3 regions of the Streptomyces sp. KM273126 genome follow, and region 1 is predicted to be linked to each of the others. Evidence: riboswitches for the same ligand, from Rfam matches in the RefSeq annotation. Region 1 holds a riboswitch; each other region holds the start of a gene.
The links. A riboswitch is a leader RNA that binds a small molecule or an ion and turns the genes downstream of it on or off. The one in region 1 is predicted to bind cyclic di-AMP.

Region 1 (4,988 bases):
GCTCGATGACCGCGTTGGCGGCGGAGAGGATCGTCTGCGTGGAGCGGTAGTTCTGCTCCAGCAGGATCGTCGTCGCGTCCGGGTAGTCCTCCTCGAACTGGAGGATGTTGCGGATGGTCGCGCCGCGGAAGGCGTAGATGGACTGGTCGGCGTCACCCACGACGCACAGCTCGGCGGGCGGGACGTCGTACTCACCGGGCGGTACGTCGACGGGGTGCTCGGAGGTCCCGACGAGTTCCCGTACGAGTGCGTACTGGGCGTGGTTGGTGTCCTGGTACTCGTCGACGAGGACGTGCCGGAAGCGGCGGCGGTAGTGCTCGGCGACGTCCGGGAAGGCGCGGAGCAGATTGACCGTCGTCATGATCAGGTCGTCGAAGTCGAGTGCGTTGGCCTCGCGCAGCCGCGACTGGTACAGCGCGTACGCCTGGGCGAGGGTCTTCTCGAAGCCGTCGGCGGCCTGGGCGGCGAAGTCCTCCTCGTCGATCAGCTCGTTCTTCAGGTTCGAGATCTTGGCGCTGAACGACTTGGGCGGGAAACGCTTCGGGTCGAGGTCCAGGTCACGGCAGACGAGCGCCATCAGCCGCTTGCTGTCGGCAGCGTCGTAGATCGAGAAGGACGACGTGAAGCCGAGCTTCTTGCTCTCCCGCCGCAGAATCCGTACGCACGCGCTGTGGAAGGTCATCACCCACATCGCGTTCGCGCGCGGGCCGACGAGCTGCTCGACGCGCTCCTTCATCTCGCCCGCGGCCTTGTTGGTGAAGGTGATCGCGAGGATCTGGCCGGGGTGGACGTTCCGCTCGCCGAGCAGGTGCGCGATGCGGTGGGTGAGCACGCGGGTCTTGCCGGAGCCGGCGCCGGCCACGATGAGCAGGGGGGAGCCGGAGTGGACGACCGCCGCGCGCTGGTTCTCGTTCAGCCCCTCCAGGAGCGCGGCCGGGTCCACCGCGGGGCGTGGCTCGCCGTCGCGGTAGTAGGCGTCCCGGTCCGGCGGCGCGTCGAACCTGCCGCCGAACAGATCGTCCGGAATCGGCTCCGGTACGTGCTCGTCCTCGGGCGGCGGCGGAGGCTCTTCCTCATGGGCCCGCGGGGCCTTGAGGTCCGCCAGGAAGCTGTCATCGAAAAGGCTGCTCATCGCTCTCCGAGTCTAGGCCGCCCCACCGACACCGAGGGGCCACCCCGCAAACTCGGTCCGAGCGCGCGCTGCCGACGATCTTCAAGGGCTGGCCTCTCCCGGAATTATGACCGTCCGGGTTCACGCCGTATGACCGTCCGGGTCCACGCTGTCACCATCCGGGTTCACGCTGCCACCGTCCGCGGTCGCCAGGTGAAGACCCGACCCCTCCACCGCAACGGATCACCGCGGCCCCACCCCGGAACCGGCAGCACGGAATCACGACCGACCGCACCTTAAACCCCATAACAGGCGTATCGCATATGAGAGATCATGCATCCACAGATCACTCCGAATTCGTCACACGCGGCAGCCATGTTGACTAAGGTCACGAAAACGTATCGGGCATATCGCGCATCAACCTTCACAGGCGCCACACGAATTGGCTAGCGTTCTTGGTAGGCCGCTCGACCCAACCGGCGAACCTCGCCGGGCCGGGCGGCCTCCGCCGAGTCCGGCGCCCCTCGCGGAGCCGGAGCCGGGGACCCACCGACCTTGGGGTGAATCGGCCCACCTGCCGCACACGGCAAGGGCCGTAGGGCACACCTTCCAATGCACGCGCCCGAACCCGACAGCTAACTCGGTAGGCGGACAACGGAAGGAGCCGCCTTTCATGGCGCCGCACCGAAAGTCGCGTCCCGCCCGGACGCGCACAGGCATACGGACACCCGCCCTCGCGACGGCGGCGCTGACCTCGATGGCCCTGTTCTCCCAGACAGCGACCGCCGCACCCTCGACCGACGACAAGCCGAGCCTCGAAGAAGTCGAGAAGAAGGTCGGCGACCTCTACCGCCAGGCCGAGTCGGCGACCGACAAGTACAACGCGGCCGAGGAGAAGACGGCCAAGCAGAAGAAGCGCGTCGCCACGCTCCTCGACGATGTCGCCAAGCGCACGGAGAAGCTCAACGAGGCCCGGCAGCAGCTGGGCTCGTTCGCCGCCGCCCAGTACAGGACAGGCGCCGCGGCCCCGGGCACAGCAACGATGCTGCTGGCGGACAACCCGCAGGACTACTTCGACCAGACCCAGCTGATGGACCGCTTGACGGAACGTCAGAAGGAAGTGGTCGACGACTACGTCACCCAGCGGACCGAGACGGCTCAGAAGCGCCAGGAGGCCACCGAGGGCCTGGAGTCGCTCACCCAGTCGCAGTCCACGCTGAAGGCGAGCAAGGCGCAGGTCCAGGCGAAGCTCACCGAGGCCCGTCAACTGCTGGACAAGCTGACCGCCGAGGAGAAGGCCCGCCTCGCGGCGATCGAGAAGAAGAAGCAGGAGGAGGCCGAGCGCCGGGCTGAGGAGCTGGCGCGGCAGCAGGCGGCCGAGGCGGAGAAGAAGCGGCTGGCGGCCGAGGCGGAGAAACGGAAGCAGGAGGCGGCCCAGGAGCAGAGCGCCGGCAGCAGCTCCACCGTCGAGGCCCCGGCAGAGGACTCCACCTACGCCACGAAGGCCGCCAAGGTCATCGCGTTCGCCCGCGCGCAGATCGGCAAACCGTACGTCTGGGGCGCGACCGGCCCCGACTCGTACGACTGCTCCGGGCTCACCCAGGACGCCTGGAAGGCCGCCGGCGTCGACCTGCCGCGCACCACGTACGACCAGGTCAACGCAGGCAAGACCGTCTCAGTCGCCGACGCCAGGCCCGGCGACCTCGTCTTCTTCTACGACGACATCACCCACGTCGGGATCTACATCGGCAACGGCATGATGATCCACGCGCCCAAGCCGGGGACGTACGTCCGCGAGGAGTCGATCTTCTACGACGGCGAGTCGTCGATCCACAGCGTGGTGCGGCCGGCGTAACGGTCGCACCCTCCCGGCCCTGGCCGGCGCCCGACTCCTCGGTCGCCGGTCGGGGCCGGCGCGGTTCCCGGTCAGGTCCAGAGCACCGCGATGAAGATGTTCGCCGTGGTCAGGGCGCCCACCAGGCCGAACAGCCCCTTCTCCACCTGTTCCTCGTCGCGCTTCACGTAGACGAGCCCGAGGATCACGACCAGCAGGGCCAGCTTCACGCCGATCTTGACGTTGTTGACCGTCTGGTCGTCGGCCTGGTTGAGGCCGACCAGAACGGCACCGGTGATGAGCATCGTCAGCGCACCGTGCAGCATGGCGGGCACGAAACGGGCCGTCCCCTGCCCCATCGCCTTCATCTGGGTGAGAAAGCCGCCCAGAAGGGAGGCGATACCGATGATGTGCAGGGCGACGAAGAGATGGATGAGTATGTCCATGGAGCCGGAGCCTAGCCAGGGCCTCTTTCGCGGCTTGGCACCGGCCCCGGAAAGCCGCCGGTACTGGCTGCGGAAAGTCTCCGGTACTTGGTACGCCGCGCCGCCACCCCTGAAAACCCGGACCTTCACCGCATAGCAGGCCCTGCCACACACCAGACAACCCGCCGCATATATGCGCCCCATAGCACCGCCTCGCCGCCGGTTGCCCCCAAACCACCGCATTGATCATCGCTCTGCGTGAAGGCGGTGCCGCCAGGCAGGGATCACGGTCACATATGGTCACCATTGGTCCACTGGGGCCAGTTCCGTACATGGCGTCACCGAGCGGACACAGCCACATTTAGCGTCCTCCAGCAGGTGCCCGCTCCCCACCGCCGCCCGGGCCAGGGGCGGCAGTCGGGCACCTCCGCCGAGAGGTCCGGCGGCGGCCCGCTGCCCCTGTGCGGGCCGCCGCCGGACGCGCGACCGCCGACCCCCCACGGCGGCCGCGGCCGAAGAGGCCGTCTCGGTCGTAACGCGTCGTACGAAAGGACGTGACGTCCACTTGCCAGTGCACCGCAGGCCCAGACAGCGCCCCCTCAGCGGCACCACGGCCCGTACCGCCGTCACGATCGCCCTGGCGGGCGCGGCGAGCGCGACCGGCTTCGACGGCACCGGGCACGCCGAACCGCAGCCCACAGCGGCGCAGGCCAGGGCGAAGGTGAACAAGCTGTACGAGCAGGCGGAGGTCGCCACCGAGCAGTACAACGGCGCGAAGGAGGAGGCCGACAAGGCGCGGGAGCGGCTGGAGGACCTGCGGGACGAGGCGGCCCGCCGCGCTGAGGGGCTGAACTCCGCACGCGAGAAGCTGGGTTCGGTGGCGGCGGCGCAGTACCGCGGTGACGGCATCGACCCCGCGGTGCAACTCGCGCTGAGCGACGACCCGGACGCGTACCTGGACGGTGCGGCCTTCGCCGAACGGATCGGCAGCCGGCAGGCGTCGGACGTGGCGAACGTACGGAAGCAGTTGCGGGAGATCGAGCGACTGCGGGGTGCCGCGCGCATCGAACTGTCGCGGCTCTCGTCCCGGCAGGCAGACCTGAAGCGGCACAGGGGGACGATCACGGGAAGGCTGGGCGAGGCGAGACGTCTGCTGGCGCGGTTGCCGGAAGGCGCCCGGGCCGAGCTGGACGCGGCGGCGGGCGCGGGGCGCGCATCGCGGTCCGGTGCCTCGGCGCACGGCCTCGGACCGGTCCTGGCAGCCTCCTCCAGCGCCCAGGCACCCAGTTCACGGGCGGCCGCGGCCCTGTCGTACGCCTACGGCAAGCTCGGCAGCCCGTACGTGTGGGGCGCGACCGGTCCCGACGCCTTCGACTGCTCCGGGCTCACCCAGGCGGCCTACCGCGCGGCGGGGGTCTCACTGCCCCGGACGACGTACGCGCAGATCGGCGCCGGACAGCGCATCGCGCGCTCCCAGCTCCTGCCCGGTGACCTGGTGTTCTTCTACTCCGGGATCAGCCACGTGGGCATCTACGTGGGGAACGGGCAGATGATCCACGCACCCCGTCCGGGGACCCAGGTCCGGGTGGCGCCACTCGACGAGATGCCGTTCGCGGGC
Region 2 (4,988 bases), 2.1 Mb from region 1:
CTTGCCCTCGAAGACGTAGGAGCCGTCCTTGTAGAACTCGGAGGCGGCGACGTCGAGCGCGAGGGCGATCTGCTCGCCGGGGGTGTAGCCGGCCTCCTTGATCGCCTCAAGGATGAGGTCGAGGGCCTCGCGGTTGGAGCCGAGGTTCGGGGCGAAGCCGCCCTCGTCGCCGAGGCCGGTGGCCAGGCCCTTGCTCTTCAGGACCTTCTTCAGGGTGTGGTAGATCTCGGCGCCCCAGCGCAGGGCCTCGGAGAAGGTCTCCGCACCGATGGGGGCGATCATGAACTCCTGGATGTCCACGTTGGAGTCGGCGTGCGAGCCGCCGTTCAGGATGTTCATCATCGGCACCGGCAGCAGGTGCGCGTTCGGACCGCCCAGGTAACGGAAGAGGGGCAGGTCGGACGCCTCGGAGGCGGCGTGGGCGACGGCGAGGGAGACGCCGAGGATGGCGTTGGCGCCGAGCGAGCCCTTGTTGTCGGTGGCGTCCAGGTCGAACATCGCCTGGTCGATCAGGCGCTGCTCGGTGGCGTCGTAGCCGACCAGCTCCGGACCGATCTGCTCGATCACGGCCAGGACGGCCTTCTCGACGCCCTTGCCGAGGTAGCGGTTCGAGTCGCCGTCGCGGAGCTCGATGGCCTCGAAGGCGCCCGTGGAGGCGCCGGACGGGACGGCGGCACGACCGGTGCTGCCGTCGTCGAGGCCGACCTCGACCTCGACCGTGGGGTTGCCTCGGGAGTCCAGGATTTCCCGGGCTACGACGACGTCGATGGACGGCACGAGCATCTCCTTCTGGATGTGACGCGTTACGCGGGCCGTGGTAGCCCTGCGGGATGAGCCTAACCGGCTCCGGGCGGTCAGCCAGTCTCCCGCCCACCCGGTGGACCAAACCGAGAGTAAATTGTTCCTGAACTGAACAAAACAGGGGGCACAAAAGACGCCGCCCTGGTGCGCACGTGGGCACGAAAAACCCCGCCCCGGTGCGTACGGGGGAACACGCACCGGGGCGGGGAGCCCGTGGGGACGGGGGCCCTCACGAGGCCTCCACCATGGTGGACACGGATGTGAGGGCGCCGCGGTTCAGCCGTGAACGCGCCTGTTCTCAGCGCAGGTGCAGCTGCTGGCCGGGGTAGATGAGGTCGGCCTCGTCGATGATGTCCTTGTTCAGCTTGAAGAGCTTCTGCCAGCCACCCTTGACCTTCTTCTTCTCGGCGATGCCGCTGAGGGTGTCACCCTTGACGACCTTGTACTCGCCGTCACCCTTCTTGACCTTCTTACCGGTCGGGGTCTCGACGGTGACCCGCTCCGAGGAACGCGAGGCGCGCTGCTCCTGGCCGCCGGAGCTCTTGGTGCTCTGCTCGGCGGAGCCGGAGTTCGAGGACGAGCCCGAGCCGGAGGACGAGCCGGAGCCCGAGGTGGAGCCCGAGTTCGAGGAGGAGCCGGAGTCCGAGGAGGCGCCGCCGCCGTCGTACGCGGCGCTGGACAGGCCCGTGCCGCAGGTCGGCCAGGCGCCCTTGCCCTGGCTCGCGAGGACCTTCTCGGCGATCTCGATCTGCTGGGCCTTGCTGGCCTGGTCGGCGCTGGCGGCGTACTTCGTACCGCCGTACGCGGCCCAGGTGGAGGCGGAGAACTGCAGACCGCCGTAGTAGCCGTTGCCGGTGTTGATGGACCAGTTGCCGCCGGACTCGCACTGGGCGACGGCGTCCCACTCGGAGCCGGTGGCGGCGGAGGCGGTGCCGGTCGCGAGCAGCGGGGCGGCTATGGCGGCGCCGGTGACGCCGGCGAACGCGGCGATGCGGCTGGCCTTGGACGGACGACGGTGCTTGCCCTTGCACGAAGACAGCATGGAGTGATCCCCTCACCGACGCCTGCGAGGTGAGCTGTCGGGTTCGGGCCGGATGAGTTGCCCGGCCGCACGGTTGGCTGCGGATGACTTCCGCTGCCGCTTCCGCACGGCTTCGCCCCAAGCCGTCCCCGGTCGTCTCCCAACTCCCGGGCCCGGCGCCTACCTTGGGTCCCCCGCTCCTGCCTGCGGCGCTTGACGCGACGACTGTTCCCGGGCGGCCACTGGCAGGATTCGGCGTTGCGGCAGCCGGGGCCCGCGGTGGCGAGCGGTCTTGACCGTAGACCCGCGATTCGCGGAATTTCAAAGACGATCAGGGCTTCTGAGATCTATCTCTCACTGCGTTTAAATCGGACATTCAGTGGCGAACCGGTACGTGAACTTCCGCTATTCCGCGCCCTATTCGGCCTATTCGGCAGGGAGCTCCAGGGTCCGACCGGGGACGATGTTGTCCGCGTCGGCGCCGATGGCCTGCCTGTTCGCGTCGTACAGGGCACGCCATCCGCCGTCGAGGTCAAGGGAGTCGGCGATGGACGCGAGGGTGTCGCCGACCCGGACGGTGTACGCGTGGCGGCCGGAGGAGGCTTTGACGCTGTCGACCGCGGCCTCGTCGGCACTGGCACCGCGGTGACGGCCGGCACCGCCCGCGCCGGCTCCGCCCGTTCCGGTGTCGGCTGCCCCGGCTTCGACCGAGCCGGAGTCGACCGCGCCCGTGTCGACGAGACTCCAAGAGCCCACCTTTTGCTCCAACTTGTCCGAGTCGTCGCCCGCCGGGTCTTCTATGGGTGAGCTGTCGGGCGACTGTGAAGCACTGGCGTCGGAACCGGCGGGCGTGCCGGGCTTCGCGGAACTGTCCGCCGAGGCGGACGCAGACGGCGACGACGAAGGATCCGGGGAGGATTCGGACGACGAGCCCGGTGAACCGGGAGAGTCGGATGAGTCAGACGAGTCGGATGACTCTGCCGCCTTGGGCGACTTGGACAATCCGGAGGAACCGGATGATCCCGATCCGTCGGAGGACGAGTCGCCGGCCACGCCGGTGTCGATGGCGACCGAGCCGGACTCCTCGGTGAGCCCGTGGAGCAGCCCGCAGGCACGCCACGCACCGACACCCTGGTCCTCCAGGATCTTCTGGGCGACGGCGATCTGCTGGGAACGGCTCGCCAGATCGGGGCTGACGGCGTAGTCGAGGCCGCCGTACTCCTCCCAGTCGTCCTGGGTCAACTGCAGGCCACCGAAGCGCCCGTTGCCCGTGTCGGCGCTCCAGGAGCCGCCGCTCTCGCACTCGGCCACGCTGTCCCACACGGTGTTGTCGGCGGCACTGGCCCCCGTGGCACCGAGGAGCGGGATGGCGATGGCGGAGCCGGTCACGCCAGCCGCGACGAGAAGAGCCGGAGCCTGACGGGGGCGCCGGTGACGACCGTTCCCGGAGAGCATGGGGGGACCTTTCGCGAGACAGAGGTGACCGGCGCGACGGGTGGTGCGGGGCGTCACGCTGCTCGGTGAACGTATCGGCAGTCTTCGGCTTGTCACAAGTTCATGCCGCGCAGATCACGTGAAGATCACAGTGTTTCGGGTGTGTCATCGCGACAGGTTCCGACGTGATCCGCGCGGTGACCTCGGTGAGGGACGGAACAGGGGGCAGGAGGAGGGGAAGGACAGGGGGCAGGACACGTGGCTGACGCCCGTGCCTGCGTGCCGCTTCCGCGGTGGTTCAGGTGGTTCAGGTGGTTCAGGTGGTTCAGGTGGTTCAGGTGGTTCAGGTGGTTCAGGTGGTTCAGCGAAACGGGCCGAAACTCCTCTTGAACCACGTGCGCGTCTTGAAGCACGTGCGCGTCTTGAACCATGTGCTCGCCTTGAACGATGCCGGCCGGTACCCCGCAGTTCAGCAGCGCGTGCAGGAACCGGCTCCCTATACGGTCATCGTGTGAACGCCCCGAACACCGCCCCCGAACTCTTCACCTGGGAGTTCGCCACCGACCCGTACCCGGCCTACGCGTGGCTGCGCGAGCACTCCCCCGTGCACTGGACGAAACTGCCGAGCGGGGTCGAGGCATGGCTGGTGACTCGCTACGCCGATGCGCGTCAGGCCCTCGCGGACGGCAGGCTGTCGAAGAACCCCGAGCATCACGCCGAGGACGCACAGGGCAAGAGCAGGACCGGCATACCCGGGGAGCGCAACGCCAATCTCATGGCGCATCTGCTGAACATCGACCCGCCGGACCACACTCGGCTGCGCCGCCTCGTCTCCAAGGCCTTCACCCCCCGTCGAGTGGTCGAATTCGCGCCTCGCGTACAGGAGTTGGCAGACGGTCTCATCGACCGATTCGCGCCACAGGGCGAGGCCGACCTCATCCACGACTTCGCCTTCCCTCTCCCCATCTACGCGATCTGCGATCTGCTCGGCGTCCCGCGCGAGGATCAGGACGACTTCCGTGACTGGGCGGGGATGATGATCCGGCACGGAGGAGGGCCGCGCGGCGGTGTCGCCCGCTCCGTCAAGAAGATCCGCGGCTATCTGGCCGAACTCATCCATCGCAAGCGCAGCCACCTCGGCGACGACCTGATCTCCGACCTCATCCGCGCCTCCGATCACGGGGAACACCTCACCGAGAACGAAGCGGCCGCGATGTGCTTCGTGCTTCTGTTCGCCGGTTTCGAGACCACCATCAACCTCATCGGCAACGGCACGTACGCGCTGCTGCGCAACCCCGAGCAACGTGCCCGGCTCCAGGGGTCGATCGAGCGCGGCGAAACCGGACTCCTCGACACCGGCATCGAGGAGCTGCTCCGCTACGACGGCCCCGTCGAACTGGCCACCTGGCGCTTCGCCACCGAACCCCTCACCATCGGCGGGCAGGCCATCGCCACCGGCGACCCGGTACTGGTGGTCCTCGCCGCCGCGGACCGCGACCCCGCACGGTTCGCCGAGCCGGACCGGCTCGACCTCTCCCGCCGTGACAACCAGCACCTCGGATACGGCCACGGCATCCACTACTGCCTCGGCGCACCTCTGGCCCGCCTCGAAGGCCGTACCGCCATCGAGACGCTGCTGCGCCGGCTGCCCGATCTCCGGCTCGCCGCGGACCCGGCCGACCTGCGGTGGCGCGGTGGGCTCATCATGCGTGGACTGCGCGACCTCCCGGTG
Region 3 (4,988 bases), 1.5 Mb from region 1:
CGACGGCCACCGCCGATCCGTCCAGTGCGGACACCCTCGGCGCCACCGTGATAGCGCCCGTCGTGGAGGAGACCGCCAAGGCCGCCGCGATCCTGTTGATCTTCCTGTTCCGCAGACGGGACTTCACCGGGATCATGGACGGCGTGGTGATCGCCGGGGTCACCGCCACCGGGTTCGCCTTCACCGAGAACATCCTCTACCTCGGCACGGCCTTCGGAACCGACCAGCTCAGCGGCGGCAGCGGAATCGCCTCCGTGACGGCCGCGACCTTCTTCGTCCGCGTGATCATGTCGCCCTTCGCGCATCCGCTGTTCAGCGTGTTCACGGGGATCGGCTTCGGGATCGCGGCGCTCTCCGCGGACCGGCACCACGTGCGCCGCGTGCTCCTCCCCCTCTCCGGGCTGCTCCTCGCGATGGGCATGCACGCCCTGTGGAACGGCTCGTCGGCGTTCGGGGAGTTCGGTTTCTTCGCGGTCTACGCGGCGTTCATGGTTCCCGCGTTCGGGCTGCTGACCTGGCTGGTCATCTGGACGCGGCAGCGGGAACTGCGCACCGTGCGGGACGAGTTGCCCGCGTACGCGGCCGCCGGGTGGCTGACGTCGCCCGAGCCGTACGCCCTCGGGAACATGAAGGCGCGACGGCTGGCCCGCGAGTACGCCGGGCACCAGTTCGGTCGGGAAGCGGCGCGGTCGGTCGCCGAGTACGAGGCGTATGCGACCTCGCTCGCCTTTCTGCGGCACCGGGGGCGGCGGGGCCGGGCGAACGCCGATTTCGTCGTACGGGAGCGGGAGTTGCTCTTCGAGCTGTGGCGCCGACGGGAGATCGCCCGTCCCTCCCTGGCGTACGCGGCACAGACCACGGCACCGATGCCCGTGCACGGGAGCGCGTACGGCTACGGGTACGGGTACGGCTACGGATACGGGAGCGCGTACGAGTTCGGGCACGGATACGGGCATGGGTACGGGCATGGACACGAGTACGAGCACGAGCACGGGCCCGCGTTCGAGTACGCGTCGGCGTACGGGCACGGCCCGGCGGCGCCGTATCCCTCCTGCAACCCCTATCAGACGTAGTTCGGGGTAGTCCGGGGTAGTTCGGCGTAGTCAGGAGGCTTCGGACGGTACGGCACCGGCGGTCGGGGTGAGCGCCGGTGCCGAGAGCGGACCGCGGGAAGCGGAACGCAGGAAGCGGAACGCGGGGAACGGACCGACGGAAGCGGACCGCGTCCGCGTCAGCTCCCCTGCGACGCCTCCGTCAGCTTGGCCAGCTCCTCGTCCGTGAGGGTCAGCTCCGCCACCGCCACCAGGGCCGGCAGCTGCTCCACCGTCCGCGCCGAGGCGATCGGTGCGACGACCGTCGGCTGGGCCGCGAGCCAGGCGAGGGCCACTGTGGCGATCTCCGCCCCGCGCGCCCCGGAGATCTCGTCCAGGGCCGCGAGGACCCGTACGCCCTGCTCCTTCTCCAGGTAGGCGCCGGCGCCCTGGGCGCGAGCGCTGTCCACGCTCGTGCCGGGGCGGTACTTGCCGGTGAGGAAGCCCATGGCGAGGGAGAAGTACGGGACGGCGGCGAGCCCGGCGCGGGCGGCGACGTCCTGCAGGGGGCCCTCGTACGTGGAGCGGGAGACCAGGTTGTAGTGCGGCTGGAGCGCCACGTACCGGGCGAGGCCCTCGCGGTCGGAGAAGTCGAGGGAGGCCTGGAGGCGCTCGGGCGAGATGTTGGAGGCCGCGATGGCCCGGACCTTGCCCGCCTTCACCAGGTCGTCGAGCGCCCCGACGATCTCCTCCACCGGGACTTCCGGCTTGTCGAAGTGGGTGTAGTAGAGATCGATGTAGTCGGTGTCCAGACGGCGCAGGGAGGCGTCCGCGGCGGCCTTGATGTTGGCGGCCGTGAGGCCCTGGTAGTCGGGGTGCTGGCTGACCTTCGTGGCGATCACGACGTCGGACCGGTTGCCGCGCGCCTTGACCCACTTGCCGATGACGGTCTCGGACTCGCCGCCCTGGTTGCCCTCGATCCAGGCCGAGTAGGAATCGGCGGTGTCGATGAAGTTGCCGCCCGCGGCCGTGTACGCGTCGAGTACGGCGAAGGACTGTGCCTCGTCGGCGGTCCAGCCGAAGACGTTGCCGCCGAGGGAGAGCGGGAAGACCTCGATGTCGGATGAACCAAGCTTGCGAAGAGAAGTCATGCTTTACAACAACGCCCTCGCCGGACGCACGCATTCCGCGCGTCCGGACGAGGGTTTGTGAATCCGGGAGGAGATCACCTCACCTGCTCCCGGAGGACCTCAGGGGGTGAGCCCCTTGCCCTGCAGCCACGCCATCGGGTCGATGCCCGAGCTGCTGCCGCCCGGGTGGACCTCCATGTGGAGGTGGGCGCCGGTGACGTTGCCGGTGGCGCCGACGCGGCCGATGACGTCGCCGGTCGCGACCTTCTGGCCGACGCTGACGCCGATGGAGGACTGGTGGGCGTACCAGATCTCCGTGCCGTCGTTGAGGGTGAGCACGGTCTTGTAGCCGTACGAACCGTCCCAGCCGGCCTGGGTGATCGTGCCGGTGCCCACGGCCTTGAGCAGGGTGCCCGTGGGGGCGGCGAAGTCGAGGCCGGTGTGCTGGCCGGAGGACCAGTAGGCGCCGGACTGACCGAAGCTGGAGCTGATGGTGTACGAGGACGTCGGCAGCGTGAACTGCTTGGCGAGCTGGGCGAGGCGCTCGGCCTCGGCCTTCTTCCTGGCCTCCTCCTCCGCCTTCGCCTTCTCGGCGGCGGCCTTGGCCTCGGCCTGCTCCCGCTCCTTGGCGGCGGCCTCGGCGGCCTTCTTCGCGGCGGCGGACTCGGCGGCGGCAGCGGCGGCGCGGTCGACCGCTTCCTGCTGCGACTCGGCCTGCTGCATGATGCGGGCGCGCAGCGCCTCACCGGCGTCGTCGGCGCCCTGCTCGGCGTCGGTGAGGCTCAGGCCCGCGCTGCTCAGCGGGGTGGGGGAGCTCTCGGGCTCGTCCTCGGAGTCGAAGACCGAGCCGACGTTCGGCATGTCGGGCATCGAGATGGAGACCGGCGGCTTGCCGGTCTGCGCGGAGGCCATGCCGCCCGCGCCGACGGCGGCTATGACACCGACGCCCAGAACGGTGGAGCTGCGGGCGAGTCCGCCACGCTGCTTGGCGACGCGGTGCCGGCCGCGAAGGGGACGAATGGACTCCGCGGTGGGGTTCCACTCCTGCCAGGGGCCCTCGTCCTGGCTGTTGTAGCCGCCATACCCGAAGGTGTCGCTGTCGCCGTGTCGGTTCGGCACGGACGGAGCTTCGGTCGCAGACCGGTTCGACGCCACGTGGGCGTACTCCTTTCCTTCCTTCTCGCCTACCGGGTTAGCTGACGGGTTCGGAGCAGGAAGGTCTCCTACGCGCGTAAACCAGCCGTGCTTCCACGGTGGTTTCCGCGCGATTCACCCCAGGGTTGGTGGTTCCCCGGTTCCCTTGCGGGATTCGGCGCGTGCGCACGGAGCCGCCTCTTGTGACGGCTGGGACGACCGCGCTGCGTTATCGAACGTTAATAGACGTGCGGGCCGTATTCCAAGCGGTTCCGGATGATCGTTCACGCCCGTGCGCGGGATTTAGGGGGCATGGGGGGCCGAATAAGGGCGAGCTACCCCTGTATCAGGTGTCACAAGAGTTCTGATGGTATGTCAGATGTTATGCGGAGTGAGGCTGTTCGGACACGCTCGGTGATCGTGAATATGGGGAAGTCGTGAACGGTCATCGCCGGGGCTTCCTCGTGGACACCCTGGCGAATGCCGGGAGTTGGGCCGTCAGCCCGCGGAGAGCTCCGCCAGGTCCGCCAAGGGCAGCGTGTGCTGGGTCTGGAGGACCTTCGCCCGCAGATAGCGGACATTGTGGGCGGTGGTGAAGACGCCGGTGGGGACGCGAGTACGGACCTTGACCCCGAGGTCACGGAGCTGCTGCGCCTTGTCGGGATTGTTGGACAGCAGGTCCAGGGTGTCGATACCGAGGGCCTGGAGCATCTGCGCGGCGGCCGTGTAGTCGCGGGCGTCCTCAGGGAGGCCGAGGGCGGTGTTGGCGGCGTACGTGTCGAGACCCTCGTCCTGGAGGGCGTACGCGTCGAGCTTGTTGTAGAGGCCGATGCCCCGGCCCTCCTGGCGGAGGTAGAGGAGGACCCCACCGCGGTCTGCGATCTGCTCCACCGCCTCGCGCAGCTGCGGGCCGCAGTCGCAGCGGGCCGAGCCGAAGACGTCGCCGGTCAGGCACTCCGAGTGCAGGCGGACCAGCGGGGTGGCGCCGGGCGCGGGCTCGCCGAGGACGACGGCCACGTGCTCCCGCCCGTCGGCCAGACCGTGGAAGGTGACCAGCTCGGCGTCGACGCCGTATCCGTCGTGGAAGCGCAGCGGGACCCGGACGCGGGAGCGGGGGGTGGCGGTGGGCTGGTCGGACATGCGGGCCTCCGGGCCAGGTGCGGGTGCAAGGTCGGGGATCTGATTCAGTTTTGAAGCAAATCGCCTCACGAGGACGACCATAACCCTGCTTCAAACTTCAAGCAACCCTGATGGGGGCGACGCATTCCCCGGTCGGGCGAGATCGCGGAGCCGGCCCCATGGACTAACTCGAAGGACAGGAGCGGCGGCGCCACGGGAGGTCGTCAGGGGTGACCGCCTCAGTGCCGTCGCCCTGGAGCGCCTTCGTGATGCCCGTACAGATCCGCTCCAACTGCTCCACCTGCCCCGGGTCGAGGTGGTCGAACACCGCCCTGCGAACCGTCTCGACGTGCCCCGGTGCCGTACGCTCCAGGAGGGCCATGCCCTCGTCCGTCAGCACCGCGACGCTCCCCCGCTTGTCCCACTCGCAGTCCTCGCGCCGCACCGCACCGTCCTTCTCCAGGCGGGCCACGGCGTACGTCAGCCGACTGCGCGTGATCTTCAGCACCTCGGCGAGATCGGTCATCCGCAGACGCCGGTCCGGCGCCTCGGAGAGCATGGCCAGCACGGAGTA

Region 2: another riboswitch for cyclic di-AMP. It lies ahead of E0500_RS04445 (transglycosylase family protein); the one in region 1 lies ahead of E0500_RS13770 (C40 family peptidase).
Region 3: another riboswitch for cyclic di-AMP. It lies ahead of E0500_RS07600 (M23 family metallopeptidase); the one in region 1 lies ahead of E0500_RS13770 (C40 family peptidase).

The regions. Positions count from the first base shown of each region.
Region 1 covers NZ_SJXB02000001.1:3,187,176-3,192,163, reverse strand. Annotated here, with positions in the region: gene pcrA (DNA helicase PcrA) at 1-1,132, opposite strand, end outside; cyclic di-AMP (ydaO/yuaA leader) riboswitch at 1,608-1,777, shown strand; gene E0500_RS13770 (C40 family peptidase) at 1,785-2,966, shown strand; gene E0500_RS13765 (hypothetical protein) at 3,038-3,391, opposite strand; gene E0500_RS13760 (NlpC/P60 family protein) at 3,936-4,988, shown strand, end outside.
Region 2 covers NZ_SJXB02000001.1:1,058,124-1,063,111, forward strand. Annotated here, with positions in the region: gene eno (phosphopyruvate hydratase) at 1-777, opposite strand, end outside; gene E0500_RS04445 (transglycosylase family protein) at 1,100-1,843, opposite strand; cyclic di-AMP (ydaO/yuaA leader) riboswitch at 1,848-2,044, opposite strand; gene E0500_RS04450 (transglycosylase family protein) at 2,249-3,277, opposite strand; gene E0500_RS04455 (hypothetical protein) at 3,568-3,771, shown strand; gene E0500_RS04460 (cytochrome P450) at 3,768-4,988, shown strand, end outside.
Region 3 covers NZ_SJXB02000001.1:1,734,052-1,739,039, forward strand. Annotated here, with positions in the region: gene E0500_RS07590 (PrsW family intramembrane metalloprotease) at 1-1,073, shown strand, start outside; gene E0500_RS07595 (aldo/keto reductase) at 1,232-2,182, opposite strand; gene E0500_RS07600 (M23 family metallopeptidase) at 2,282-3,316, opposite strand; cyclic di-AMP (ydaO/yuaA leader) riboswitch at 3,328-3,486, opposite strand; gene ribA (GTP cyclohydrolase II) at 3,794-4,435, opposite strand; gene E0500_RS07610 (MarR family winged helix-turn-helix transcriptional regulator) at 4,599-4,988, opposite strand, start outside.